One region of the Chelatococcus sp. GCM10030263 genome, then DNA from elsewhere that is predicted to be linked to it. Evidence: predicted binding sites of a transcription regulator. Region 1 holds the regulator's gene; the other holds the start of a gene.
What was found. Region 1 encodes LexA, which represses DNA repair genes until DNA is damaged. Its sites were predicted from a motif close to TGTTCNNNNTGTGTTCNG; they were not measured.
Positions count from the first base shown of each region.

Region 1 (15,046 bases):
TGCTTGCCCAATCCGGGCAGCTCGGCGCAGTCGCGCCCGATGCCGAGAGCCGGGCGAGCATCGCCGTCGGCCTTGCCGCGCTCGCGGCGCTGTCGCCCTTTGATGTGGGCCAGGCGGTTGCCGTCTGTGCCCGCTGGATTGCCGCCATCGAGGGGCCGGAAGGCACCGACGCCATGCTCAAACGTGTGAGGAGCCTGCGCTCCGGCCGGCGCCTGCGCGCCATCCACGGCGGCGTTCTCGTCAAGGCTCCGAAGCGTGGCCAGGACCTGCGGGTCGACCTGCCGACGATCGGGCCGCGCACGGTCGTCCGGGCCGCAGCGGCGGGGCTGCGGGGCATCGCGATCGCGGCAGGCGCCACACTGGTCATCGACCCGGAGCGTACCGTCGCCGAGGCTGATAGGCGCGGGCTCTTCCTGATCGCGGTCGACGAAGCGGGAGCATTCGACACCGCGCCCGGTATCGATGCCGCGGGAGCGCGAGGGGCACCATGAGCTCCGTCAAGATCTTCCTGGTGGCGGGCGAGGAATCCGGCGATCAGCTTGGCGCGAAGCTCATGGCCGCCTTGCGCCGGCGACTGCCGGACAAGATCGCCTTCTCCGGCGTCGGCGGCCATGCGATGGCCGCCGAAGGGCTCGTCAGCCTCTTTCCCCTCACGGATATCGCGGTCATGGGGTTCTCGGCCGTCATCGGCCGGCTGCCGACGCTGATCCGGCGCATCGACCAAACCGCCGCCGCGGTGCTCGCCGACAATCCCGACATGCTCGTCATCATAGACAGTCCGGATTTCACCCATCGCGTGGCCAAGCGCGTGCGCCGCGCGCGACCCGACCTGCCGATCGTCGATTATGTCAGCCCGACGGTCTGGGCCTGGCGGCCGGGGCGGGCCCGCACCATGCGCGCCTATGTGGATCATCTCCTGGCGCTCCTGCCTTTCGAGCCTGCCGCCCATCTGCGGCTCGGCGGGCCGACCTGCAGCTATGTCGGGCATCCATTGATCGAGCGGCTCGGCGAGCTGAGGCCAGCGCCTGGCGAGCGCAGCGAACCGGGAAGCGGCGAGGCCACGGTGCTAGTGCTGCCTGGCAGCCGGCGGTCCGAGGTGACGCGTCTGATGCCGGTCTTCGGCGAGACGGTGGCGCGCGTCACGCAACTGTCGGGAGTCCCACTGCGCTGGATTCTTCCAGCCGTGCCCCATGTCGCGAGCCTGATCGAGGAGGCGGTCACGCGCTGGCCCGTTCGCCCGGAGATCGTCACTGGCGAGGCAGCTAAATATGCGGCCTTCCGCAAGGCGACGGCGGCGCTAGCCGCATCCGGCACGGTGACGCTGGAACTCGCCCTCGCGGCCATCCCTATGGTGGTCGCCTACAAGGTCTCCCGGCTCGAAGTTCAGGCCCGGCATTTCATTACGGTGAAGAGCGCGAGCCTGCCGAATATCATCCTCGACGAGCCGGCCGTGCCGGAATTCCTGCAGTGGGACTGTGTGCCGGAGCGGCTCGCATCCGCGCTTCTGCCGCTCATCGGGGACACGCCGGAGCGGCGCGCACAGGTCGCCGCCTTCGACCGCGTCGCCGACGCCATGAGTATCGGCATGGAAAAGCCGAGCGAGCGAGCGGCCGACATCATCGCCCAGCTGCTCGCAACAAAAAAGGGGCCCTGAGGGCCCCTTTCGGTAGTGCTCGGTACGCGCCTCGTCGAAGGCTTACGAGCGCTGCGCCATCGGCACATAGCCGCGCTGCGGCGAACCCGTATAGAGCTGGCGCGGACGGCCGATCTTCTGGGAGGGGTCCTCGATCATCTCCTTCCACTGGGCGATCCAGCCGACGGTGCGCGCGAGCGCGAACAGCACGGTGAACATGGAGGTTGGGAAGCCCAGCGCCTTAAGGGTGATGCCCGAGTAGAAATCGATGTTCGGATAGAGCTTCTTCTCGACGAAATAATCGTCGTGCAGCGCGATGCGCTCAAGCTCGAGGGCGACGTCGAGAAGCGGATCGTCCTTGATGCCGAGCTCGCTGAGGACCTCATGCGTCGTGCGCTGCATGATCTTGGCGCGCGGATCGTAGTTTTTATAGACGCGGTGGCCGAAGCCCATGAGCCGGAACGGATCGTTCTTGTCCTTGGCCTTCGCGATATACTGCGGAATGCGCTCGGGGGTACCGATCTCGGCCAGCATCTTGAGCGCCGCCTCATTGGCGCCACCATGCGCCGGCCCCCAGAGGCAGGCGATGCCGGCGGCGATGCAAGCGAAGGGGTTGGCGCCGGACGAACCGGCCAGGCGCACCGTCGAGGTCGATGCGTTCTGCTCGTGATCGGCGTGCAGGATGAAGATGCGGTCGAGCGCGCGGGCGAGCACCGGATTGCTGACATATTCCTCGCAGGGCACACCGAAGCACATGCGCAGGAAGTTCGACGTGTAGTCGAGATCGTTCTTCGGATACATGAACGGCTGGCCGACGGAATATTTATAGGCCATGGCCGCCAAGGTCGGCATCTTGGCGATCATGCGCATCGAAGCGATCATGCGCTGCTGCGGATCGGAGATGTCCGTAGAGTCGTGATAGAAGGCCGAGAGCGCGCCGACCGAGGCCACCATCACGGCCATCGGATGGGCGTCGCGCCGGAAGCCCTGGAAGAAGCGGTTCATCTGGTCGTGAACCATCGTGTGACGGGTCACGACATAGTCGAACTCCGCCTTCTGACTGGCGGTGGGCAGTTCGCCGTAAAGCAGAAGGTAGCAGGTTTCGAGAAAGTCGCCGTGTTCGGCGAGCTGCTCGATCGGGTAGCCACGATAGAGCAGGATGCCCTCGTCGCCGTCGATATAGGTGATGGCGGATTCACAGCTTGCCGTCGAGGTGAAGCCCGGGTCGTAGGTGAACATCCCGCTGTGCTTGTACAAGGCAGCGATGTCGACGACGCTCGGGCCTATCGACCCATGCTTGACGGGTAGATCGATGGCCTGGCCATCAACAGTCAAGGTGGTTGCCTTGTCGCTCATGGGTATTTCCTTTTGCTGAGACCCAGCGAAGCCGTGGCCGCCGAACCTAGGAACGATGCAAAAGTCCTGCGGCAATGAACTACAGGCCGGCCGAGAAGCTATGTACTTTGCTGTCCGGCCCGTTTCGGACATGTAAAACGGCCTGATCGACAAAGAAATCGCTCAGGATCAATAGCTTGATGCCCGCTCTCCCCAGAGAAGTCATCAATGGTCGCCCATGCTCTAGCTCATCCGCGACGGGGGTTCAAGCAGGCCCGGGTCATGGCAGCTGATCACTTATGCGCGCCAGGCTCTCCTCACGTCCCAGGACCGTCATCACGTCGAAAAGGCCGGGCGATGTGCCCCGTCCGGTCAAGGCCGCACGCAGCGGCTGCGCCAGCTGGCCGAGCTTAAGCCCAGCCTCGGCGGCAGCCTGACGGACGGCATCTTCGATGGTTGCCGCGTTCCAGTCGCTCAAGCCCTCGAGGATCGGCAGCACGGATGCAAGGCGCTGCCGGCCTTCGTCGTTCAGGATGGCGGCTGCCTTGGCATCGCAGGAAAGCGGCCGCTTCGCATAAAGAAACCAGGCGCCGTCGAGAAGTTCCACCAGCGTCTTGGCACGCTCCTTGAGGCCGGGCATGGCCGCGAGGAGCTTCTCTTTCAGCGCCGGGTCGAATGACGGCCCAAGCCCGCGCTCCGGGCCGATCTCCGGCAGAATATCCTCGATCGCCTTGACCAGCGCCCCGTCGTTCGCCGCGCGCATATAGTGACCGTTGATATTCTCGAGCTTGGCGAAATCGAACCGGGCCGGTGAACGGCCGATGGAGCCGAGATCGAAAGCCGCCATCATCTCCTCGGTCGAGAAGATCTCCTGGTCCCCGTGGCTCCAGCCGAGCCGCACCAGATAGTTGCGCAGCGCCTCCGGCAGATAGCCCATGGCGCGGTAGGCATCGATGCCGAGGGCGCCGTGCCGCTTCGACAATTTCGCCCCGTCCGGCCCCAGGATCATCGGCACATGCGCCATCTCCGGCGCCGGCCAGCCGAGCGCGTCGTGGATCTGCTTCTGCCGGGCGGCATTGGTCAAATGGTCGTCGCCGCGGATCACATGGGTCACACCCATGTCGTGGTCGTCGACGACGACGGCGAGCATATAGGTCGGCGTGCCGTCGGAGCGCAGGAGCACGAGATCGTCGAGATCCTTGTTCTGCCAGACGACGCGTCCCTGGACGTGATCCTCGACGACCGTCTCGCCTTCGGTCGGCGCGCGCAGCCGGATCACCGGCTTGACGCCGGGCGGCGCCTCCGCGGGCGAGCGATCGCGCCAGCGCCCGTCGTAGCGCAGCGGTCGGCCGGCGGCGCGCGCCTCCTCGCGCATCGCTTCGAGCTCCTGCGGGGTGGCATAGCAATAATAGGCGTGGCCGCTGGCGAGGAGCTCCTCCGCCACCTCACGATGCCGCGCCGCGCGGGCGAACTGGTGGATGGCCTCGCCGTCCCAGTCGAGGCCGAGCCATTTCATGCCGTCGAGAATGGCGGTGATCGCCGCATCCGTCGAACGTTCGCGGTCCGTATCCTCGATGCGAAGCAGCATCTTGCCGCCGTGCCGGCGCGCATAGAGCCAATTGAACAATGCGGTACGGGCCCCGCCGATATGCAGGAACCCGGTGGGGGAGGGGGCGAAACGCGTAACGACGGTTCCGGTCATCTCAGATGTCTGCTCTCTCGTACGAGGATGAACGGACGACGGCAGGAGCTCCCCTCAAAGAAGCTCTCGCCAGCGGTGGCGCGTCGTGTAGCATGATGCCTTCCCGGGGGTAAGAACTGTTTCCCGAAGTCCCATGTCGTCACGCGAGCCGGTCTCCGCCGCTCTAGCCGATGGTCGCGCCCGTGCTGCCAGACGATGGCTGGCCGCTGCGGCCGGCGACGACCCCGCACAGCGGCTTCTCGGAGCCCTCCGGCGGGCGCTTGCCCTTGAGGCGGAACGGCGACGCCTTTTCCTTTGGCTGCCGGTTGCCTTCAGTGCCGGCATTCTCCTCTATTTCGCCGCCGACGCCGAGCCCTCGTTGTGGCCATCGCTCACGGGGGCGGGGTTGGCGGCGGCAGCTGCCTTCGCGTTGGGTCGTCACCCACGCGCGATGAATATGGCGATCGCCGTGGCTATGGTCATGGGAGGCTTCGCGACCGCCACCTGGCGCACCCGTGAGGTATCGGCGCCCGTCCTCGCGCGGCCGATGATCGCCAAGCTGCGCGGGCTCGTACTCTCTGTCGACCAGCGGCCGGCTGGCCCGCGCATGGTCCTGCGCGTCGAGACCTTCGGCAGCCTCACTATCGCCGAGCGGCCCGTACAGGTCCGCGTGTCCATGAAGCCGGGCACATCGGTGAAGGCCGGCGACTTCATCGAAGCCACGGCGCGCCTTCTGCCGCCGCCCACGGCCGCCCGGCCGGGCGGCTATGATTTCGCCCGCGACGCCTTCTTCGACGGCCTCGGTGCCGTCGGCTCCCTTGTCGGCAAGGTGACGGTCGCCGCGCCGCCCGCGCCACCGGATTTCTGGACGGCTCTCGCCATCGCCGTCGATGTTGCCCGCAACCGGCTGACGGACCGTATCGCCCAAGCCTCCGGCGGCCAGGAGGGGGCGCTCGCCGCCGCCCTGGTCACCGGCAAACGCGGGCTGATCACGGAAGACGTGAATGACGCGCTGCGTGCCGCCGGCATCTATCACATCGTCTCCATTTCAGGGCTGCACATGGCGCTTGCCGCCGGCAGCCTGTTCTGGGCGGCGCGCGCGGTGCTCGCACTCATCCCCGGCCTCGCGCTCGTCTGGCCGGTGAAGAAACTCGCGGCCCTCGTCGGCATGACAGGCGCCATCGCCTATTGCCTCTTCTCCGGCGCGGAGGTCGCCACCCAGCGTTCGCTCGTCATGACGCTCGTCATGATGGGCGCCATTCTCATCGACCGCCCGGCTCTCTCCATGCGCAATCTGGCGCTTGCGGCGCTCATCTGCCTTGCTATTCGGCCGGAGGCGCTGCTCGGTCCGAGCTTCCAGATGTCCTTCGCGGCGGTTGCCGGCATGATCGCCTTCGCAGTCCAGCCATCGGGGCTGTTTGCCGGGCGTCCCGCAGGGGCCGGAGGATTGGCACCGCTCCACGGCATCGGGCGATGGGCCTTCCTTGTCATCTTCACCACGGCGATTGCTACCATCGCGACCGCTCCCTTCAGCGCCTATCACTTTCAGACGCTGAACCCGCTCGGTCTCCTCGGCAACGCCCTGGCGCTACCGCTGATCGAGCTCGCGGTCATGCCGCTGTCGGTGCTCGGGATCTTCGCTTCCGCCTTCGCCCTCGATCAACCCGTCTGGTGGCTCATCGGCCAGGCGACGGCGCCGGTGCTCGCCGGCGCCAAAATGGTCGCCCTGCTCGACCGCTCAACCGTCATCGTGCCGGCGCTCGCGCCCGCCGCTCTCGCCTTCTTCAGCGCGGCCATCGTCTGGTCCACGCTCTGGACGACCGCCCTGCGGTGGTTGGCGATCGTCCCGGCCGCCCTCGGCGCCCTGTCGGCGCTCGCTCCCAGTCGGCCCGATGTCTATGTCGATCGCAGCGGCGCCGGTGCGGCTGTCCGGGAGAAGAGCGGACAATTGATCGTCCTCGGCCGGCCTTCCGATTTCGTTCTCGAACAATGGCTCAGAGCCGACGGCGACGGGCGCGCGACCGATGACCCGGGCCTGCGCGGCGGTGCCCTCTGCGACCGCTTCGCCTGTGTCGCGAAGCTCCCCGACGGGCGCAGCATCTCGCTCGTCCGTGACAAGCGCGCATTCCCCGACGATTGTCGGCGTGCGGTCGTCATCGTCACTCCGCTCGTCGCCCCCAATTCCTGCGCGAGTGCTACGGTGCTCGACCGCCGCGCACTCGACCAGTCGGGCGCCACCACGCTCACCGCCACCGCCGAAGGCTTTGCACGTGTCACCGCAAGTTCCACCGCGCAGCGCCCCTGGACCGGAACCAAGCCACACCGGCCAGCTTCGCCGGCGCCCGCGCCGCCCCCGCGACCACGGATCGACAATCTCGACCCACTTGATGCCATCCCTTCAGCGGCAGCCGACATCGACGACCCGTCGGGAGCAACGCCCACCGGCGATGCGCCAGGCGGCGAGGGCGATTCTCATACGCCGTGAGCGTCGACCAGCGATCAGCAGTTCTATCGCGGGCCGACCGGCAATCGATCAGTAGCGCCGCAGAAGGCTCACGAGCTTGCCCTGGATCCGCACGCGGTCGGGACCCAAGACGCGTGTTTCATAAGATGGATTGGCCGCTTCGAGCGCAATGGATGACCCGCGCCGGCGTAGCCGCTTCAGGGTCGCCTCCTCATCGTCGATGAGGGCGACGATGATGTCGCCCGTATCGGCCGTCTCCTGACGGCGGATGACAACCGTGTCGCCGTCAAGGATGCCGGCTTCGATCATCGAATCGCCACGCACCTCCAGGGCGAAGTGCTCGCCGCTGGTGAGCATCTCCACCGGCACTGCGATGGTGCTGCTGCGGGATTGAATGGCCGAGATCGGCGTGCCCGCCGCGATCCGGCCCATGACGGGGACGGGGACCATCTTCGGCGAGGATTCGCTTTCGACAGCCGCCGGTGGCAGGCTGCGCACGCGACCAAGCCCCCCCTCGACAACGCTCGGGCTGAAGCGCCCGCGCGGCGTGATCGCGCCATCGGGCAGACGAATGACCTCGAGTGCCCGCGCCCGATTAGGCAGCCGGCGGATGAAGCCGCGCTCTTCGAGCGCAATAATGAGCCGATGGATACCGGACTTGGACTTGAGATCCAGTGCCTCTTTCATCTCATCGAAGGAAGGCGGCACGCCGGTCTCGCGCAGCCGCTCGTGGATGAAGCGTAGAAGCTCGTTTTGCTTGCGCGTCAGCATCTGCCGTGAACCCCACCTTGGTCGTGGCCACCGTGGCCGAGATCATCCGGTTTCAAGATCCGATCAGGACTGTTGGCCAGATATCACTTTTGGCTAAGCGTCATTGTTGGCCAAGAGTCGGAAACAAATCATGAACGACCATAGCTGTTCCCTGTGTGTTCCGCAAGAGTTAAGGCAACGGGACGTGCATGGATAGCCTCGAGGCGTGCAGGCCCTATGCCCCCGGGGGATGAACAGGCAGAGCGGCCTCCTCGCTATTTTCCGCACTGGTCCCGTCATGGGAGAAAGTCGGCGACTGGGAGCCGAGACGCGACTGTTGCCTTTGACGGGCCCTCACGTGGCGTTTCGAAAGCCATGATTCACGCCCTCGTCGCGGTTTCAGACCTGTATCAGACCGGATTAGATACCAGTATCCTGGTGGTCCTTTTCCTTGTCCCAACGGACTTGGTGCGAACGTCGGCGGGCAACTGGCCTGACGCGGAATAATGAGACCGGCCGCAAAGTACCGCTACTCTGAACAGCGCCGCCGCTTGTCTTATAAGTTCCGAAGTGTGGAAAGAAATCACGGTTCAAGGCGAGCCGACGCTATGCCACGTTCGGCGTTGCGGCCCTGTCTAGGCCAAGCGTCGCCTGGATTCTGGGCCGTGCATCCGCCGAGGCGCTTGTCCACGCCTGAGAGCGGTTTTATCGAATGCACCACTTGCGGCTCGGCTATGCATCCGCTACGATACATGTATCACGAGATGGTGCTGCCATGACCTCAGATAAGACCGGACTGCTGGTACAAGCGCTTCGCGAGGCAATCGAGCGGGGCACTTATAAGCCTGGAAGTGCAATTCCTTCGGAGCGGCAGCTCATGGAGGAGTTCTCCCTGTCGCGGACAACCATCCGACGGGCAATCGATGAACTGGTGAGTGCCGGCCAGCTCGAGCGACGGCCTGGCAGCGGCACCTTCGTGACCGAGCCTATGCGGCCGTCTGCCGTTGCATCCAGTCACTCGCCGACACTGGCGCTGATCATTCCGACCTTCTCGAGCCCGTTCTATGGCGAGATGATCGACGGGATGGAACAGGAGGCGCGCCGTCATGATCTGCGCATCATGGCGAGCCAGTCGGCCTATTCGCCGGATAGCGAAAGCGACCACTTGTCGGCTGCCGCGGCCGATCCGGCCGTCCGGGGAGCCATCGTTGCACCGGCCCATGTCGACAGGCCCGTGCCCGGCGCATTGAGAATGGTGCAGGCCGGCAAGCCGCTGGTCTATCTCGGCCGCTGGCCGAGAGGACTGAGGACCGACAGCGTCAGCACCGACTATCTGGTCTCCGCTAAGCTCGCGGTGGATCATCTCATCGGACTAGGCCACCGGCGGATCGCCTATGTGGAAGGTGCGCCGCATCTGCCCGGTTTTTCCCCCTTCAGCGGTTACCACGAAGCGCTGAAGGAGGCGCGCATCGCGCTCCAGCAGGATCTCGTCTGCCTCCCTGACTTGCCGTCGGAGGAAGCGGGCCAAGAGGCGATCGCGGGGCTCATTCGCCGTGGCATCGACTTTACCGCCGTTTTTGCGCGCAACGATGTCACGGCGGTCGGCGTCATGCGGGCGCTGCGCGAGGCGGGGCGTCGCATTCCTGAGGATGTCTCGGTCACGGCTATCAACAACAGCCTCCTGTCGCGTTCACTCGATCCGCCGGTGACCAGCGTCGATCCTTTCCCAGCAACGCTCGGACGGCTCGCCTTCCGGCTTCTGCACGAGCGCGTCGCAGGCATCTATTCCGGGCCGCCGATTCGTATCACCCTCGATCCGACGCTCGTCGTGCGCACCTCCAGCGCGCCTCCGGCAAGATCTCAACGCAGCGACGGCTCGTTGATCACGCCCTTCATCGGCCAAGCCGCTGTTGCTGCGAGGCGATAATCGAGGGTAACGCGAAGACCTTCGGCGCGTGACGGGGGAAAGCACAATCGCCGAGATCCGGCATGCAATAGGGCTCGCTGTTTACGCGTCACGGCCTCCTGTGGGATGGGCTCAGGGCCTAAATAGTAAATCATATTCGTTATCGTCCATAAGTATAATTGAAGTTTCATAAAAGACCTCTACGAGAGAGATTATAATAATTCGAAATCCATGGGAGATGTCATGAAAGTCAGCCCGGCCCTTGTTCTGACAGCCGCGTTCCTGGCCCTGCCATTTATCGGTGACGCAGCGCTTGCCGCGCCGAAACGCGGTGGCGTCATCAATGTGGCGGTTGTCGGAGAACCGCCGACGCTCGATCCCATGGCCTCGACCACCGATCTCGTCGGCATGGTGACACAACACATCTTCGAGACGCTCTATACCTTCGGCAAGGACTGGAAGATCGTGCCGCTGCTCGCCGAAGATCTTCCGCAGGTCTCGCCGGACGGCAAGATCTACACGATCAAGCTGAGATCCGGCATCACCTTCCACGACGGCAGCGCGATGACGTCGGAGGATGTCGTCGCCTCCCTCAAGCGCTGGACGGAGGTTGCGACCCGCGGCAAGCAAACGGCGCCGAAGATCGCCGCGATCGAAGCACCCGACGATTCGACCGTCCGGATCACGCTGAAGGAGCCTTATGCGCCGCTGCTCGCGCTGCTCGCCTTCAACAATGCGGCGGCCGTCGTCCTTCCGGCTGAAGACCAGGCCGTGCCGCTCGTCAAGGTCGTCGGGACCGGCCCTTATGTGCTGAAGGAGCGCCGAGCCGATCGCTACATCCAGCTCGCGCGTTTCGACGGCTATAAATCACGCAGCGGCGAAGCAGACTTTTACGGCGGCGCGCGCAAGCAATATCTCGACGAGATTCGCTTTGTCCCGGTCCCGGATCCCAACACGCGCGTCCAGGGCGCGATTGCCGGCCAGTTCACCTATGCGGATTCGCTGCCGGTCGAGTCGTTCGAACGCCTCAAGGGCGGCAAAAGCGAAGCCGTCGTGCTCAAATCCTTCGGCTGGCCGGTCTTCATGATGAACACCAAAGAAGGTCTTCTTGCCAATCTGGATATGCGCCGCGCCGTCCAGGCGGCGCTCGCGCCGGACGATATGCTGCTCGCCGCCTTCGGCTCGAAAGACTTCTATTCGCTGGACGGCGCGCTTTATCCGGAAGGCTATATTTGGCACACGGAAGCCGGTGCCACACTCTATAATCAGGCCGATGCCGAGAAGGCGAAGGCTCTGCTCGCGGAGGCCGGCTACAAGGGCGAGCCGCTCGTCATCCTGACGAGCCGCCAATATCCCTTCCACTACAAGATGGCGGAAGTCGCCAAGGCCTATCTCGAACAGGCCGGCTTCAAGGTCGACATGCAGGTGGTGGACTGGGCAACCCTCACCGATCGGCGCGCCGATCCCAAGCTCTGGAACATCTACATCACGCACAGCCCCTTCCTGCCGGAGCCGGCGCTGTCGAGCTACATGTCGGATGCCGCCCCGGGTTGGTGGGCGAGCGATCTCAAACATCAGACCGTCGGTCCTTTCAACACCGCGGTCGATCCGACCGAGCGAGCGAAACTGTTCGCGAAGGTGCAGGAGGCCGTCTTCACCGAAGTGCCCTTCTACAAGGTCGGCAATTTCAACGCGCTCTCCGCGAAGGCGCCGAACCTCCAAGGCGTCACACCGGCCCCCTGGCCATTCTTCTGGAATGCCTGGCTGGAGTAGGCGCCAGCGAGTTGCCGGGCCCGCAGTGGCCGAGTGTGCCTGATCAGACCGACCGTAGAGTAGAGTTATCCCGGGACTTTTGACATGATCGACGCCTCTTTCCCCTCCACTGAGCCGATCGCCGTGCTGTTGCGTGACGTACGGCCGGTGGGCTTCGGCGCCGATCAACGCGGCGACCCGACCGACATCCTGATCGACGCGCAGGGCCTGATCGCAGCAGTTGGCCGATCCATCTCCCCAACCGCGGGGCAGCGCGTGATCGACGGCAGGGGCGCCTATGTGTCACCGGGCTGGGTCGATCTGCACGCCCATGTCTGGCACGGCGGAACGGATATCTCGATACGGCCGTCGCAGGCGGGCATGCGCCACGGCGTCACGACGATCGTCGATGCGGGGTCGGCGGGCGAAGCCAATTTCCACGGCTTTCGCGAATATGTCATCGACACCGCGCCCGAGCGCATCCTCGCCTTTCTCAATGTCGGCTCCATCGGCCTTGTCGCCTGCAACCGCGTCAGCGAGCTCGCCGACATGCGCTCGATCGATCTCGAGCGCGCGCTCAAGGTCATCGACGCCAATCGCGACGTCATCGTCGGCATCAAATGTCGGGCGAGCGGCGTCATCCTCGGCAGCTGGGGCATCACACCGGTCAAGATCGCCAAGAAGCTCGCCCGCATCGCCGGGCTGCCGATGATGGTGCATGTGGGCGAAGCGCCGCCGACCTTCGACGAGGTGCTCGAGCTGCTCGATCCGGGCGACATCGTCACGCACTGCTTCAACGGCAAGGTCGGGTCCTCGATCGTCGAGGACCGCCATCTCTGGGATCTCGTCGTCAAATGCGCCGAGCGGGGCGTGCGCCTCGACGTTGGCCATGGTGGCGCATCCTTCTCGTTCAAGGTGGCGGAGACGGCCATCGAACGCGGGTTGATGCCCTTTTCCATCTCGACCGACCTGCATATGCGGTCGCGCGATTCCATGGTGTGGGACTTGGCTACGACGATGTCGAAGCTGCTGTCGGTCGGCATGCCGCTGGAGGCGGTCGTGACCGCCACGACCACGGCGCCGATGTCGGCGGTCGGCCTGCCGACGGACGGTCTTCTCGGCATCGGCAGGCAGGCGGAACTGACGATCTTCGATCTCGTCGATGCCGATCTCGCGGTCGAGGATGCCCAGGGCCAGACGGCGACCCTGCGCCGCCTGTTCGAACCCCGTTTCGCGATCATCGGAAGCCGCGTTGTCGAGGCAGCCCGCTATCAGCCGGCGGCACCGACCGGGCGCTACCGGCTGTCCTGTTGCTGAGGAAAATACCTTTCAAAGTTGCCGCCGGGGGAAGGGGGCGATCCATGGGGATCTCGAAGGAGGACATAGGGCAGCCGTCGTCCAATGCCTTCTTCGGGGTCCCCATGGATGCGATTCAAGGCCCGGCAAACCCTCCATGTGCGCTCGATAGAGCGCTCCACCGAGCCGCCTTCGGCGCCGGGTAAAGCACCATCGGGAGATCGCAGTGAGCACCACGGACATCCGCAGCGCATTGGGCCTCAGGCCGATCATCAATGTGTCGGGCACGATGACGGCGCTCGGTGCCTCGATCGTCGTGCCCGAGGCGGTGGACACCGTCGCGCGCATCCTGCCGCAATTCGTCGAGATCAACGATCTGCAGCGGCAGGCGAGCCGCGTGATCGTGCGCCTCTGCGGTAGCGAGGCAGGCTTCGTCACCGCTTCCTGTTCGGCCGGCATCACACTGGCGGTGGCCGGCGCCATGACGGGAGCGGACCTCGCCGCCATCGAACGCCTGCCGGATACGCGAGGGCTGAAGGACGAGGTGGTGATCCTGTCCGGCCATCTGGTGGGCTACGGAGCACCCGTCGAGCAGGGCATCCGGCTCGCCGGTGCCAAGGTCGTGCCCGTCGGCCAGGTGACGAGCGCCCAGGCCTACCAGCTCGCCGGCGCCATCACCGAGCGAACCGCGGCCGCCGTCTATGTCGTCTCCCACCACACCGTGCAATTCGGGCAGATCCCGCTCGATGAATTCGCGATGATCGCCCATGAGCGGGGCGTGCCGGTGATCGTCGATGCCGCCTCGGAATATGACCTGCGCGGCTTTCTGGCCAAGGGAGCGGATGTCGCACTCTACTCCGCGCATAAATTCCTCGGCGGGCCGACCGCCGGCATCGTTGCCGGCCACAAGGATCTCGTGCGCGCCGCCTTCCTGCAGAATACCGGTATCGGCCGGGGCATGAAGGTCGGCAAGGAAAGCATAGCCGGCACAATAGCCGCGCTGGAAGCCTGGGAGCGCCGGGACCATCAGGCGGTGCGGGCGCGGGAGAGGGCGGCCCTCGCGCTCTGGCAGCGCGAGCTGGCGAGCCGCACGGGGATTACCGCGACCATCGTCGCCGATCCCACCAATAACCCGCTCGATCGCCTCAAACTGGCGGTCGATCCCCAGGCCGCGCATATCACCGCCTGGGACTTGACCGATGTACTCGCCGCCGGCGCACCGCCGGTTATCGTGCGCGACCACGAGGTGGAGCACGGCTATGTCTTCCTCGATCCCTGCAATCTCCATCCTGGCGAGGAGGAGGTCGTGGCGCAGCGGATCGGCGAAGAGCTCGACCGGGCGGCCCGCTCGAATACCATTATCGCAACGTCCCTGATCGAGCGGAGAAAGCGGCGCGTTGACAGCCTGCTACGCTGGCCGGACTGAGTAGGGCACTTACTGCCATGCGACGAATAATAGTTAATAATAAACCATCTAAGGGATGAGAATTCGTTAACAGGCGTTTCATTGACGAAATACTTTCCCCGTCGTTAGCTTACAGCGTGTGGAATTGTCCACCACGCACGGGAATAGAACTCCCTGTGCTTGGATAACCTTGGGGAGGTTAACCATGGCATGTCACTTTCGAGTCGCCGGCAACATCAGCAGTTCCGACAAGCAGGGCTTTGATCGGCGCTGGAATGCACCAAACCTCTATATCGTGTATTTGCCCACAACTGCAGACGAAGTCTTATATGCAATGCGGCAAATCGTCGACGAAGGAATATTCAACCAAGACGAAGTACAAATCACGTGCGGTCGACATTGTTACGAGGGGTTCGTATATAACGAAAAGACAAAAGTCATTATAGATGTGACGGGGCTCAAGGGCTTTGGCATCGACCCCAAAAGGGGCTATTATATCGACGTCGGTTATGGCAATTGGGACATGTACCGGCTATTCAACAATATGTACGGCCGCACCATCCCGGCGGGATCATGCTACTCTGTCGGCTTAGGCGGTCATATCACTGGCGGTGGTTACGGATTCCTGTCGCGTTTTCTCGGATTGTCGATCGACTACGTGACGGGCGTCGACATCGTTGCCTTTCCCGGTGGAAAGCCTGAACTCATCCAATGCGACGTGTCTGCGCCGGAAACGGCCGAGCTCCTTTGGGCCGTTCGAGGCGGGGGAGGTGGTAATTTCGGGATCATTACACGCTACTATTTCGCCGACCCACCGCGAGCTC
Region 1 is NZ_JBHTDB010000016.1:425,113-440,158, reverse strand. Features, by position in the region: gene ACFQU1_RS24375 (LpxI family protein) at 1-491, shown strand, start outside; gene lpxB (lipid-A-disaccharide synthase) at 488-1,654, shown strand; gene gltA (citrate synthase) at 1,697-2,989, opposite strand; gene gltX (glutamate--tRNA ligase) at 3,249-4,670, opposite strand; gene ACFQU1_RS24355 (ComEC/Rec2 family competence protein) at 4,804-7,134, shown strand; gene lexA (transcriptional repressor LexA) at 7,183-7,884, opposite strand; gene ACFQU1_RS24345 (GntR family transcriptional regulator) at 8,639-9,790, shown strand; gene ACFQU1_RS24340 (ABC transporter substrate-binding protein) at 10,013-11,542, shown strand; gene ACFQU1_RS24335 (amidohydrolase/deacetylase family metallohydrolase) at 11,627-12,838, shown strand; gene ACFQU1_RS24330 (aminotransferase class V-fold PLP-dependent enzyme) at 13,044-14,243, shown strand; gene ACFQU1_RS24325 (FAD-binding protein) at 14,428-15,046, shown strand, end outside.

Region 2 (15,046 bases), on a different contig from region 1:
ATCTATCTTTTGTAGATCCGAATAGGAGCGAAAGATATGGTCCGGCCATATCTGCCGTGCGGGGTTCCAGCGGCAGGCCGAGCCATGATCGGATAGACCCTGCAGCCGATCGCTTCGGACCGATGAGTGGGTCGTGGAGCATGAAGCCGGAACGAGGCACCCGCCTTTTCTAACGCGGACTTCGGATCGGGCAAGCTTATGCTTCGACGAGGCGATGAAGCGGACGGTGACCTGTAGGTCACCCGTATTGCGCTGGCCAAGCAGGGCGTGCGCGCAACGCCGCCGCGATGGGATGTGACCACCCGGTGCCGCTGCGTGGAACAATGGTGGCGCGATCTGCCAGCCCTCCGGCCCCGCGATCGATGTCGGGACGCACCACCTCTATCCGCCGCCGTCCTTGAACGCGGCGCGAAGCACCCCTGCGCGGACGACCGGCGACGCGTCTCCCCGGTGTGATCTTGGCGAGGGGCACGTCTTTCGTGAGGGAGAGATCAAATGGAATACAGGACATTGGACGAGATCAGGCCGGCCGGAACGGTCACGCCGGCCACACAGGAAGCGTCGCGTTCTCTGCGGCGGGAGAGATTAGAGCGTTTGGCTCACTTGCTCGAAGAGCATACCGGGCCGCTGAAGCTCCTGTCCGGAATGGAATATGTACATGGTGAGGCACGTTTGGCGTTGCGCGCGGACAATTCGCCGCTCGAGATCGCCTATGCGGATCCCGTCCTACGTGGGCAAGGGCTCAAGGGCGACACCTTGGGCGACGCGGTAGCGTTCTTCGATCTCTCCCAGTGGGAAGCGCATAACCTTTTCTGCGACTGTCACTATGTTGGCGCGATCACGTCGCGCGCAGTTGCAGGGCAGGCGCGTGCCATTGCGCGCAAGACCACTTTCCGCGACTTTTGGAGAAAGGTCTGGAGCGCGCTGCCGAGGTTCCGCGAGCCGGCGACGGCGCGCAGGATCTGAGCCTTTCTTGCGGGTTGCCGAAGCGGGGCGCGCCGCGGCGCGCCCCGTTGCTGTCCGGTTCGCGCCGCGATAGCGAAGGAGGATCGATGGACTGGAACCTTTTTCGCTCCTGTCCACTTCGCTCGAAAGCGCTCTAAGACAAGGAAGGTGTTCATGAAGCCGTTGTTATTGGGACTCTTGGTGGCCGGCAGTACGGGCCTCGCGGCCTTGGCTCAGTCCACGCCGACCGTCAAGGCGACCTTCCACAATGTCGAGGGCGAGTCGATCGGCACCGCGACCTTGACCGAAACCCCGAGCGGCGTGCTCGTTTCCCTCGATCTCAAAGGGCTGCCGCCAGGCGAGCACGCCTTTCACATCCACGAGACCGGCCGTTGTGATGCGGCGTCGGGCTTCGAATCCGCCGGCGGACACTTCGGGCCGGGTGATCGCCGCCATGGCTTCAAGGATGAGCATGGCCCTCATGCCGGCGACATGCCCAATCAATTCGTCGCCGCCGACGGGGTATTGAGGGCTGAGGTGTTCAACCCCAACGTCACTCTGGCGTCCGGCGACGCGGCGCATAGGGCTGCCCTGTTCGACAGCAACGGCGCTGCGCTGGTGATCCATGACGGTGTGGATGATTATGCCAGCCAGCCGTCCGGCGAGGCGGGCTCGCGGATCGCTTGCGCGGTGATCGAAAAATCGTGATGAGGCGGGGCTGCTTTGGTCCGGCGTCGGAGCCTCCCCGAGGCGATTGCGCGCCTTTTCGCCTGACGCCGTGAGGAATAATTCACGTCTCTGACCTATTCCTGATGGCTCGGGAAGGGTGCCTTGCGCAGCGCATGCGGATCGGTCGCTTGGCGCTTGGGCGGCAAGAAGTCATCGCTGCCCGCCGCCCTTCCCCGCGGATGGAGAGCGCCCATGACGAGTCACTCTCGCAAGATCCTGGTGCTCGGCGCCGGCCATATCGGCGCGGCGATCGCTGCGATGCTCGCGGAGGACGGCCATGCCGTCATGCTGGCAGATGCGAGCGAGGAGGCGGTGGCGCGATCGGCTGAGGAGGCCTTCACCACGGGGCGTATCGATGCTGCCGACCAGCAAGCCCTGCGCGCGGCGCTCTCTCATCAGGAGATCGTCGTCAGCGCCCTGCCGTATTTCCTGAACAGGGCCATCGCCCAGGCGGCGGTCGATACCCACACCCACTATTTCGACCTGACGGAAGATGTCGCGACCACCGCCTTCATTCGCGAGATCGCGACCGGTGCCGATGTCGCCCTGATGCCGCAATGCGGGTTGGCGCCGGGCTTCATCTGCGTGCTCGGCGCCGACATGGCCTCGCGCTTCGCGCGCGTGAAGGCGATCAGGATGCGCGTCGGCGCGCTGCCGCTCTATCCGACCAATGCGCTGCGCTACAACGTGACCTGGTCCATCGACGGCCTCATCAACGAATACTGCAATCCTTGCGAGATCATCGCCGGCGGCAAGCCCATCCACGTGCCCGCGCTCGATGGCCTCGAAAGCGTAATGATCGACGGCGTCGCCTATGAGGCCTTCAACACCTCGGGCGGGCTCGGCACCCTGACCGAGACGCTGGCCGGCAAGGTCGAGGACTTGTCCTATAAGACCCTGCGCTACCCCGGCCATGCCGATGTCATGAAGCTCCTGCTGCAAGGCCTCGGGCTCGCCGAGGATCGCGCGACCATGCGTTCGATCCTCGGCCGTGCCGCGCCCTTCACGCGCAAGGACGTGGTCGTGATCTTCGTCACCGGCATCGGCGAACGCGGCGGACAGATGGAGGAGGAGAGCATCATCCTGCGCTATGACGGCACGCCGGAACTCGCCGCCATCCAGCTCACCACCGCGGCGGGCTGCGTCGCCATGATCGAGCTCTTCCTCGCCGGCAAGCTCGCCCCGCGCGGCTTCCTCCGGCAGGAGGACGCGAAGCTCACTGACGTTCTCGACACAGCCGCCGGCCAACGGTTGATCGATGGCGCGCGTGGTCCGGACGCCGCCCAGCTTCTGCTGCGGCAGCGCGCCATCCGCTCACCCGCGGCTATGCCGACCGGCGCATCGACGCGGCCGCAGCCCAGTCCTCCAGCAACATCTCCGCCCCTTTTTCCGCAATCATGAGCGTCGGCGAATTGGTATTGCCGCTCGTGATCGTCGGCATCACCGAGGCGTCGATGACGCGCAGTCCCTCGATCCCGCGCACGCGCAGGCGCTGATCGGTCACGGCCGTGAGGTCATCGTCGCGGCCCATCTTGGCCGTACCGACCGGGTGGAAGATGGTCGTGCCCGTCTCCCGCGCGCCCTGCAGGATTTCCTCGTCGCTCTGCAGGTGATCGCCGGGCTTGTATTCGCGCGGGTTGTACTTCGCGAGCGCCGGCATGGCGACGACCCGCCGGACGAGGCGCAGCGCATCGATGGCCACCCGCTGGTCCTCGGGGGTGGCGAGCGAGTTGAGGCGGATCGCCGCCGGCGTGAGCGGGTCGGGCGATTTCAGCTTGATCGTGCCGCGGCTCGTCGGCCTGAGATTACAGACGCTCGCCGTAAAGGCCGGGAAGGGGTGCAGCGCATCGCCGAATTTATCGAGCGAGAGCGGCTGGATGTGGAACTGCAGATTGGGCGTCGCCTGCTCCGGCGACGAGCGCGTGAAGGCCCCGAGCTGCGACGGCGCCATGGTCAGCGGGCCGCGACGGAGAAAGGCATATTCCGATGCCATCAGGCCTTTGCGCATCAGTGAGCGGTAATCCTCATTCAGGGTGCGGACGCCGCTCACCTTGAAGATCGGTCGCAGCTGCAGATGGTCCTGCAGGTTTTCGCCGACGCCCGGCAGATGGTGCACGACATCGATGCCGTGCTCGCGCAACAGGTCGGCGTCGCCGATGCCGGAAAGCTGCAGGAGATGCGGCGAGCCGACCGCCCCCGCCGCGAGCACGACCTCCCGCGCCCGCACCTGGCGCAGCCTATCGCCCTGGCGGAATTCGACGCCCACCGCCCGCCGTCCCTCGAAGAGGATGCGCGTCACCTGCGCATGCGTCTCCACCTTCAGATTGGGCCGTGCGAGGGCCGGCTTCAGGAAGCCGCGCGCCGATGACCACCGCCGCCCGTTCTTCTGGTTGACGTGGAAATAGCTGATGCCTTCGTTGTCGCCGGTGTTGAAATCATTGGTGCGGGGAATGCCGGCCTGGACCGCCGCCTCGATGAAGGCGTCGAGCAGCGCCCAGCGCACGCGTGGCGGCTCGACCCGCCACTCGCCGCCCACCGCGTGATGCTCGCCATCGCCCAGGAAATGGTCGAGATGGCGGCGGAAGATCGGCTTCACATCCTCCCAGCCCCAGCCTTCCAGCCCGAGCTGGCGCCAATGGTCGTAGTCCGCGCGCTGGCCGCGCATATAGATCATCGCATTGATGGCGGAACAGCCGCCGAGCACCTTGCCGCGCGGATAATTGAGCACGCGGCCGTTGAGGCCGGGCTCGCTCTCCGTCTTGAACATCCAGTCCGAGCGCGGATTGCCGATGGCGAAGAGATAGCCGACGGGAATGTGGAACCAGATCCAGTTGTCTCGGCCGCCCGCCTCGATGAGGCAAACCTTGTTTCCCGGGTCCCGCGACAGGCGGTTCGCCAGGAGGCAGCCGGCGGTGCCGCCGCCGATGATCACGGCGTCGAAGGTCGGCTCGGTCATGGGGCTGTCCGTACAAACCGGGGGCAGGGATACTGCATGCGGCGTTTGCGTCTCCTCTCCCCGCTTGCGGGGAGAGGGACAGGGTGAGGAGCGTCAACTGTTGGCCGTAGGAAGTTCCCCCTCACTCGGGCGCTTCGCGCCCGACCTCTCCCCGCAAGCAGGGAGAGGTCAATCAGTGCCCGCCGACCATGTGACATAGCCTCCCCCTCAAGCCGAGGGTGAGGTGCCCCAGATGCCGGCCAGCGGTAAACCTTCATTGGACCTGATTCTGGCATGGTCCCCCTTGACTCTCGTGGGGTGACGATAGCTCTGCTTTTATAGCCAGACTATAGGCCGGAACGCCGATCAGGTAATGCAGAAATCCATATCCTCCAACGCCGGCTTCGACTGGGGAGACGTCCAGTTCTTTCTGGTGGCGGCGCGTGCCGGCAGTGCCGCGAAGGCAGCCCGGCGGCTAGCCGTCGACCAGGCGACGGTCAGCCGGCGCATTCGCGCGCTCGAGGAAGCCTTGCGCACGCCGCTCTTCCAGCGCGGCCCACGCGGCCATGTGCTGACGGCGGCCGGCGAGCGGCTGCTGCGGCGGGCCGAGGAGATGGAGACGGCGAGCCTGGCGGCGAACCGCGACCTGACGGAGGCCTCCTCCACCGTCACCGGCACCTTGCGCGTCGCGGGCCCCGAGGGCTTTCTCTGCGCCTTTCTCGCCCCGCGTCTGGGGCGCCTCGGCGAGGCCCACCCCGGCCTCGACGTGCAGCTCACGCCGATGCCTCATCTCTTGTCCGTCTCGAAGCGCGAGGCCGATATCGCCATCACCGTCGGCCAGGTACTCGAAGGGCGCGTCATCATGCGCCGCATCGCCGATTACTCCCTCGGCCTGTTCGGGTCGCGGGACTATCTCGCGCGGACGGAGCCGGTGATGCGGCGGAGCGATCTCTCGCAGCACAGGATCATCGGCTATATCGACGATCTCATCGTCATGCCCGAGCTCGATTATCTCGGTGAGATCCTGCCCGGGCTGCGCGCATCCTTCCAGTCGTCGAGCCTTATCGCGCAGATGGCGCTGACGGTGGCGGACGCGGGGCTCTGCGTCCTGCCGCATTATATGGCCGCCGCCGAGCCGCGGCTCGTACCGGTGCTCGGCGAGGAGGTGCGGCTCGCGCGCGCCTATTGGCTCATCGTTCACAAGGATATGAAGGAGACGGCCCCGAACCGCGCCTTCATCGATTTTGTGGTGGCGGAGGCGCGCCGCTGCCGCGACATCCTGCTGCCCGGAGCGGCCAGGGCTGAAGCGTCACAGCCGGGCTCCGTCTCGCCGCCCTGAGACACAGAGGCGGATTCCGATCAGGATCGCCAAGAGCGGTTGACTCCCGGGCAGGGCCGGAGTCATAAAGAACAAAATAGGAACATTTTTGAGAGATCGGGAGTGACTGCGGTGGCCAGTTCCATCGTTGCCACGCTCCGGCGGAGCATTGCCGGCTTGGAGCCCTATGGTGCGGAGAATGGGGGAAGCGCCCCCGTCTTCCGCCTTGGGCACCCGGCTGCCGATGCCGCCTTGGGCGCCATGCCTGGCGGTCTCCTGCACGAGGTCTTCGCCGCCACGGCGGCGGACCAAGGGCCGGCGACCGGCTTTGCCGTCTGCCTTTCGGCGCGCGCCATTGCCCGTGGCGCACCGATCGTGTGGATCCGGCAGGATTTTGTCGCGCGCGAAGGGGGCGAACTCCATGCCCATGGGCTCGCCGCGCTCGGCGTCGACCCGGGCCGCATTCTTCTCGTGCATGGCGCGGATGCTCGCGACGTGCTGCGGGCGGCGGGCGATGCCCTGGCGACGCGCGGCATCGGCGCGGTCGTCGTCGAGCCTTGGGGAGAGCCGAAGCTGCTCGATCTGACGACGAGCCGGCGGCTCGCGCTCCTGGCCCGCGAAAACGGCGTGACGGGCATTCTCCTGCGCGCCGCCGCCACGCCCGATGCGAGCGCGGCGGCGATCCGCTGGGAAGTTGCCGCGGCGCCCTCCACAGCCCTGCAGCGCGTGCCGGGCGTGGAAAGCCACGGGCCGGCGCGGCCGGCCTTTCGCGTCGCGTTGCTGCGCCACCGGCGCGGGATCACGGGCGCCTGGAATATGGAGTGGGATGGTCATGACCGTGCCTTCTGCGAGCCGCTATCTCTCCCTCTGGCTCCCGCTGCTGCCCATCGACCGCCTGCGGCGTGGCAGCCGCCCCATCGTGCCGCCGGATGAGCGGCCGCTCGTCGTCGTCGCCAAGGAGAACAACGCCCTACGGCTGACGGCCATCGATCCGCGTGCCGCCCGGCTCGGCCTCAAGCCCGGCATGGCGCTGACCGACGCCCGCGCGATGATCATCGATCTCACTGTGGCGGAGGCCGATTTCGCGGCCGATGCCGCCCTGTGCGAGGCCATCGCCGATTGGTGCGACCGCTTCACGCCGCTCGTCGCCGGCGACGGCCCGGCTGGGCTGATGCTCGACATTTCCGGCTGCGCGCATCTCTTCGGCGGCGAACGGGCCCTGGGGCGCGAGCTCATTCGCCGGCTCCTGGCGCAGGGCATCCATACGCGCGCCGCCATCGCCTCCACACCCGGCGCGGCGCGGGCGGTGGCGCGCTTCGGCGAGGGCGGTATCGTGCCGGCGGGTGGCGAGGCTGCGGCCCTCATGCCTCTGCCGGTCGCAGCCCTCGGCCTTGCCGGCGAGGTGGTGCAGGGGCTCGAACGCATGGGGCTTTTCACCATCGCCGATCTCGAAACGCGCGCCCGGGCGCCGCTCGCCGCGCGCTTCGGGCGAGGGCTGCTCCTCGCGCTCGACAGGGCGCTCGGGCGGCTGGAGGAGCCGATCACCCCGCGCCGGCCGCCGCCGGCCTTGATCGCCGAGCGCCGCTTTCCCGAGCCGCTGGCCGAGGCGACCGCCGTGCGCTGCGTGCTGCAGGGGCTCGCGGCCGATCTCGCCGGCATGCTGGAGCGGCGCGGGGAGGGCGCACGGGATTACGAGGCCTCCTTCTTTCGCACGGATGGTCAGCTTCGCCGCATCCGCATCGAGACCGGCCGGCCCTTGCGCGATCCCGAGACCATCGACCGGCTCTTTGCCCTCAAGCTCGACGCGCTTGCCGATCCCATCGACCCCGGCTTCGGCTTCGACATGATCCGGCTCGCCATCGGCGCGACGGACCCGCTCGACGCCCGCCAGGAGAGCCTCAATCGCCAAGATCTCCACGCCGGCATGGCCGGCGAGGGGGCGCAGGCGCTCATCAGCGATCTAGCCGACCGGTTGAGCGCCCGGCTCGGCATCCGCCGTGTTGCGCGTTTCGTGGCGCGCGACACGCATATTCCGGAAGAGGCGGCCCGCATTCTGCCGGCGCTTCGTGCCCCCGGCGGGCAGGACTGGCCGACAGGGTCGGCGATCCCCATGCGTCCCTTGCGCCTCTTCGATCGGCCGGAGCCGGTCGAGGTCATCGCCCAAGTGCCGGACGGCCCGCCGGCGCGCTTCCGCTGGCGCCGCGCCTTGCACGAAGTTGCCAAGGCCGAGGGGCCGGAGCGCATCGCCGGCGAATGGTGGATCGCCACCCGGCCGACGCGGGATTACTTCCGCGTCGAAGATACCGCCGGGCGCCGCTTCTGGCTCTATCGCGACGGCCTCTACGAGCGTGAGCCGGGGCGGCCGCAATGGTTCCTGCACGGGCTTTTCGCCTGAGGACGGGACCCCATGGCCTATGCCGAGCTCGCCGTCACCACCAATTTCTCCTTCCTGCGCGGGGCATCGCATCCGGAGGAACTGGTGGTCCGCGCCGCGGAGATGGGGCTTGCCGGCATCGGCATCGCCGACCGTAATTCGCTCGCCGGCGTGGTGCGGGCGCTCGTCGCCATGCGCGAGACGGATGCCGCTGAAACCGGGCTCAAGCTCGCGGTCGGCGTGCGCCTCGTCTTCACCGACGGCACGCCCGACATCCTCGCCTATCCGCGCGACCGCGCCGCCTATGGCCGGCTCTGCCGGCTGCTCACATTGGGCAAATTGCGCGCGCCAAAGGGCGAGTGCCACATCACGCTGGATGATCTGGAGGCGCATCTCTGGGGGCTTCTGCTCGCGGTAATCGCCCCGCGCGAGCCCGGCCCGGAGATCGAGGATCTCCTCGCGCGCTTGGCCCCGCGCGCCCGCGACAGCCTGTGGCTTGCCGTCGACATGCCCCATCACGGCGACGACCGCCGCCGCTACGACCGGCTCGCCGCCATGGCGGGGCGGGCGGGCGTGCCCGTGCTCGCCATCAACGACGTGCTCTATCATGGGCCCGAGCGCCGGCCCTTGCAGGACATCGTCACCTGCATCCGCGAGCATGTCACCATCGCGAGCGCCGGCCGGCGGCTCCAGGCCAATGCCGAGCGCCATCTGAAGCCGCCCGCCGAGATGGCGCGCCTCTTCCGCCATGCGCCCGAAGCGGTCGCCGAGACGCTGCGCTTCCTCGACCTCTGCCGCTTCTCGCTCGATGACTTGAAATATCATTATCCCGAGGAGCCGGTGCCGCCGGGCGTCACGCCCCAGCAGCATCTCACGGCCCTCACCTGGGCCGGCGCCGCCGAGCGCTTTCCCGACGGCATCCGCCCCGATATCCGCGCCACCATCGAAAAGGAGCTGGCGCTGATCGAGCGCCTCGATTACGCGCCCTATTTCCTCACCGTGCACGACATCGTGCGCTTCGCCCGCAGTCGAAATCCGCCGATCCTCTGTCAGGGGCGCGGCTCGGCCGCCAATTCGGTGGTGTGCTTCTGCCTCGGCGTTACGGCGGTTGATCCGCGGAAGATCGATGTCCTCTTCGAGCGCTTCCTGTCGGAGGAGCGGCGCGAGCCACCCGACATCGACGTCGATTTTGAGCACGAGCGCCGCGAGGAGGTGATCCAGTATATTTATGAGCGCTACGGCCGGGAGAAAGCGGGCATCTGCGCCACCGTCATCTCCTATCGCCCGCGCAGCGCCATCCGTGAGGTCGGCAAGGCGCTTGGCCTCACCGAGGACGTGACGGCCGCGCTCGCCAATACGGTCTGGGGCAGCTGGGGCAAGGACCTGCCGGAAAACCAGGTGCGGCAGGCCGGGCTCGATCCGTCAAATCCCATGATTGCCCGGGCGGTGGCATTCACGGCCGATCTCATCGGCTTTCCACGCCATCTGTCGCAGCATGTCGGCGGCTTCGTCCTGACCCGCGACCGTCTCGACGAGACCGTGCCCATCGGCAATGCAGCGATGGACCACCGCACCTTCATCGAATGGGACAAGGACGACATCGATGCGCTCGGTCTCATGAAGGTCGATGTGCTGGCGCTCGGCATGCTCACCTGCATCCGGAAGGCGCTCGACCTCATCGCCGCCCATGGCGGCAACCGCTACGAGCTCGCCACCATCCCGGCGGAGGAGCCCGAGGTCTATGCCATGCTGCGCAAGGCCGATTCCCTCGGCGTCTTCCAGGTGGAAAGCCGCGCGCAGATGAATATGCTGCCGCGCCTCGCCCCCAAAGAATTCTACGATCTCGTCATCGAGGTGGCGATCGTCCGCCCCGGCCCCATCCAGGGCGACATGGTGCATCCCTACTTGCGCCGGCGCCAGGGCAAGGAGACGGTGAGCTATCCATCGCCTGCGCCAGAACACGGCGAGCGCGATGAGCTGGAACGTGTTCTCTCGCGCACCATGGGTGTGCCGCTGTTCCAGGAACAGGCCATGCGCATTGCCATCGAGGCGGCCAAATTCACACCCGACGAGGCCAACAAGCTGCGTCGCGCCATGGCCACCTTCCGCCGCTCCGGAACCATCCATCTCTTCCGCACCAAGATGGTGGAGCGCATGGTCGAGCGCGGCTATGAGCGCGCCTTCGCCGAGCGCTGCTTTCAGCAGATCGAGGGCTTCGGCGAATACGGTTTTCCCGAAAGCCATGCCGCCTCCTTCGCGCTTCTCGTCTATGCCTCCGCCTGGGTGAAATGCTTCCACCCGGCGGCCTTCGCGGCCGCCCTCCTCAATTCGCAGCCCATGGGTTTTTACGCGCCCGCGCAGATCGTGCGGGATGCCCGTGAGCACGGCGTCGACATCCGTCCGGTCGATGTCAATCTGAGCGCCTGGGACAATACGCTCGAGGAGAGAGCCGATGGCACGCTGGCGCTCAGGCTCGGCTTGCGCCAGGTCGATGGCCTGGGTGAGACGGCGGGCGGGGCGCTTCTCGCCGCGCGGCGGGACTTCCCCGGCGGCTTCCCGCATGTCGAGGCACTGGCGCGGGCAAGCCGCCTGCCGCGCCGGGCGCTGATCCGGCTGGCGGAGGCGGACGCCTTCCGTTCCCTCGGTCTGGACCGGCGCGAGGCCTTATGGATGGTGCGCCGCCTGCCGGATGATCAGCCGCTGCCGCTGTTTGCGGCGGCTCATGCCGACGAGCTCGCGCCCGAGCCGGAGGTGCCCCTGCCGGCCATGCCGGCGCCCGAGCATGTCATCGCCGATTACCAAACGTTGCGGCTTTCCCTGAAGGGCCATCCCATGCAGTTCCTCAGGGCGCGTTTTGCGCGTGAAGGGGTGTTGAGCTGCACCGAGCTCGCCCGCGCGCGCGATGGGCAGGCGGCGCGGCTCGCCGGCATCGTCACCGTGCGCCAGCGCCCCGGCAGTGCCAAGGGCACGATGTTCATGACCATCGAGGATGAGACGGGCATCGCCAATGCGGTGGTCTGGCCGCGGCTCTTCGAGCGCTACCGCCGCCAGGCCATGGGCGCGCGGCTCATCCTTGTCTCGGGGCGGGTGCAGCGCAGTCCCGAGGGCGTCATTCACCTGGTCGCCGAGCGGCTCGACGACCGCTCGCAGGAGCTGTCGGCGCTTTCCGAGAGCCGTCTGCGCCCCGCGCTCGCCCGTGCCGACGAGCTCGGCCGCTTGCCCCTCGATGCGACCGAGGCGCCGTCACTAGGACGGCACCCCCGCAATCTGCGCATCCTGCCGAAATCGCGCGATTTTCATTGAGGATTATTCCCTCCCCCTCAAGGGGGGAGGGTTAGGGTGGGGGGTACTATTACGCGCGAGCCTCAGCCGGATCGTCTCAAGGACGCCGCCGAGATCATCGTAAATCTCACGGTTCCAGATGTGCAGGACGTCATATCCGCACATCCTGAGGCGGCTCTCCCTCTCGCGGTCATAGCTCATCTCCTTCGTGGTCGAATGTGTTGCCCCATCAACTTCGATGATGAGCCGCGCCTCGTGGCAGGCGAAATCCGCGATGAAGCCCTCGATCGGCACTTGGCGTCGAAACCGGAAGCCCTCAATCCGACGGTGGCGTAACCCCCACCATAGCCGCCGCTCGGCCTCAGTCATCCTTCGGCGTAAAGACCGTGCATTGCTGCGCAAGCGAGGGGAGACTAGGCGGTGCGAAGCCGGTCTATTCGTATCGCTCACCATCCCCCCCACCCTAACCCTCCCCCTCAAGGGGGGAGGGAAATGTGTGCTCCTTCCGGGACGCTTCGTTCAGGTTCCTGGCGCCTTACTTGCCGTTCGCGCCCTTTAGCACCGGCGTCCAGCGGGCGATCTCGCTGACCACGAGCTCGTGCAACGCCTCCGGCGAGCGGCCGGGCTTGTCGGCAATGACGCCGCCGAGATCGAGGATGCGCTTGCGCGTATTCGGATCATCAAGCGCCTTGACGAGCGCCGCATTCAGCTGGGCGACGACGTCGGCCGGCGTGCCCTTGGGCGCGAAGATCGCGTTCCAGGCGCTCACCTGATAATCCGGCAGTCCTGCTTCCTTCGTGGTCGGCACGTCCGGCAGCGACGGCGAGCGCTCGGGGATGGCGATCGCATAGGCCTTGATGGTGCCCGCCTCGATCTGCGGCACGAGATTGACGATCTGGTCGCACATGAAATCGACCTGTCCGCCAACAAGGTCGTTCAGTGCCGGCCCCGTGCCGTTATAGGGCACGAGTGTCGGCTTGATGCCGAGCTGCGAGGTGAGCAGCGTGCAGGTCGAGTGCGAGACCGAGCCGACGCCGGCATGCGCCTGGTTCAGCTTGTCCGCATTGGCCTTGAGGTAGGCGACGAACTCTTTGAGATCCTTCGGCGGAAAATCCTTTCGCGCGACGATCACGATGGGCGTGCCGGCGGCAAGACCTATCGGCTCGAAGTCCTTGGCCGGATCGTATTTGAGATTGGGGTAGAGGGCCGGCGCCGCGCCATGGGTGCCCATATGGCCCATGACGAGGGTATAGCCGTCGGGCGCGGCCTGGGCGGCACGCGTGCTGCCCGTGGTGCCGCCAGCGCCGGTGACGTTCTCGATGACGATCTGCTGGCCAAGGGTCTTCGACATGTCCTCGGCGACGATGCGCGCGATGATGTCGGTCGGGCCACCCGCCGCAAACGGCACGATCATGGTGATCGGCCGCTCGGGATAGGCTGCTTCGGCGGCGTGCCCGGATATCAGGCCAGCCGAAAGGGTGATGGCCGCCGCTGTGGCGATCAGTCCCCGTCTGGTGAATCCCATGCTCTCCTCCCTGCATGTGCTTGAGATTCACCGATAGTAGCGATTTGCGCCCGATTATTCCGTAAATACTTCGTCGCGTCCCCGACGGATGGACGGGATGACGGCGAGGGCGAGAACGGCGAAGGCGATGAGGAGCAGCACTGCGCTCACCGGCCGCTCGATGAAAGTCATCATGTCGCCGCGCGAGATGATCATGGCGCGGCGCAGGTTCTCCTCCATGAGCTTGCCGAGCACATAGCCGAGCAGAAGCGGCGCCGGCTCGAATCCGAATTTGATGATGCCGTAGCCGATGAGGGCGAAGACCGCCGTGATCACGACGTCGGCGGGCGAATTATTGATGGAATAGACGCCGATGCTGGAGAAGATCAGGATCGCCGGGAACATCAGGCGGTAGGGTACCTTGAGCAGGCGCACCCAGACGCCGATCAGCGGCAGGTTGATGATGAGGAGCGCCAGATTGCCGATCCACATCGAGGCGATCATGCCCCTGAACAGGTCGGGGCTGCGCGTCATGACGAGCGGCCCCGGCACGATGCCGTGAATGGTCATGGCGCCGACCATCAGCGCCATCACAGCATTGGGCGGAATGCCGAGCGTGAGCAGCGGAATGAAGGAGGTTTGCGCTCCGGCGTTGTTGGCCGATTCCGGGCCGGCGACGCCCTCGATGGCGCCGCGACCGAAGCGCTTCGGATCCTTGGCGATCTTTTTCTCGAGCGAGTAGGAGGCGAAGGGGCCGAGCACCGCACCGTTGCCCGGCAGAATGCCGAGCGTGCCGCCGATGAGGGTGCCGCGCAGGATGGGCGCGGCGGACTTCTTGAAATCGGCGAGGGAGGGGAGAAGCCGGCCGATCGCCTGCCTCACCACGTCGCGGGTTTCGGTGAATTCGAGGTTGCGCAGTACCTCGGCGAAACCGAAGATGCCCATGGCCAGAATGGCGAAATCGATGCCGTCGGAAAGCGGCGCATAGCCGAAGGTCATGCGCTCCTCGCCGGTCTCGAGATCGGTGCCGACGGTCGAGAGTAGAAGCCCGGCCAAAACCATCGCGATCGCCTTGAGCACCGACCCGCGCGCCAGCACGACGGCGAAGGCGAGCCCCATGGTCATCAGCGAGAAATATTCGGCCGGCCCGAAGAGCAGCGCGAGCCGCGTGAGCGGCGTGGCCACGGCGGCAATGACGAGGGTTGCGACGCAGCCGGCGAAAAAGGAGCCGATGGCCGCAATGCCCAGCGCCGTGCCGGCGCGGCCTTGCTTGGCCATCTGGTGGCCATCGAGCGTCGTCACCACGGCTGTCGCCTCGCCCGGAATATTGACGAGGATCGCCGTGGTCGAGCCGCCGTACTGCGCCCCGTAATAGATGCCGGCGAGCATGATGAGCGCGCCGATCGGGTCGATGCCGAAGGTGATCGGCAGCAGCATGGTGATGGTGGCGATCGGCCCGACGCCGGGCAGCACGCCGACGAGCGTGCCGATGAGGCAGCCGAGAAGGCAAAGGCCGACATTCTGGAAGGTCAGCGCGGTCGAGAATCCGAGCGCCAGATGATCGAAGATCTCCATTGTCCGCCCCTCAGTAGTAGATGACGCCGGGAATGATCAGGGCGGGTATCGGCAGATTGAGCGCGTATTTGAACAGGCCGATGGAGAACAAGGTCACGAGGATCGCGAAGATGATCAGCTCCTTCAGGCGCGTTTCCGGCGAAGCGAAGCCGGAGATGACGGCCAGCAGCGGGCCGGCAAGCGCCAAGCCCACGGTGCGCACGGTGACCGCGAAGGCGAGAAGCCCCAGGCAGATGAAGAAGGGCCCGCGCAGATGCCAGCGTTCCAGTGGATCGCCGTGCTTGATGAAAGAGATGACGACGAGCGCCACGCCGCAGAGGCCGAGAAGGACGGCGACGGCGCGCGGCATCATGCCCGAGCCCATCGCTCTGAGCGAGCCTTGCG
Region 2 is NZ_JBHTDB010000009.1:41,722-56,767, forward strand. Features, by position in the region: gene ACFQU1_RS19085 (hypothetical protein) at 496-966, shown strand; gene ACFQU1_RS19090 (superoxide dismutase family protein) at 1,120-1,653, shown strand; gene ACFQU1_RS19095 (saccharopine dehydrogenase family protein) at 1,867-3,075, shown strand; gene ACFQU1_RS19100 (GMC family oxidoreductase) at 2,999-4,630, opposite strand; gene ACFQU1_RS19105 (LysR family transcriptional regulator) at 4,983-5,948, shown strand; gene ACFQU1_RS19110 (ImuA family protein) at 6,060-6,860, shown strand; gene ACFQU1_RS19115 (DNA polymerase Y family protein) at 6,760-8,322, shown strand; gene ACFQU1_RS19120 (error-prone DNA polymerase) at 8,335-11,604, shown strand; gene ACFQU1_RS19125 (endonuclease domain-containing protein) at 11,608-12,036, opposite strand; gene ACFQU1_RS19130 (tripartite tricarboxylate transporter substrate binding protein BugD) at 12,119-13,108, opposite strand; gene ACFQU1_RS19135 (tripartite tricarboxylate transporter permease) at 13,163-14,662, opposite strand; gene ACFQU1_RS19140 (tripartite tricarboxylate transporter TctB family protein) at 14,673-15,046, opposite strand, start outside.
Region 2: the regulator LexA is predicted to act here: its motif matches at 6,016-6,033, upstream of ACFQU1_RS19110 (ImuA family protein).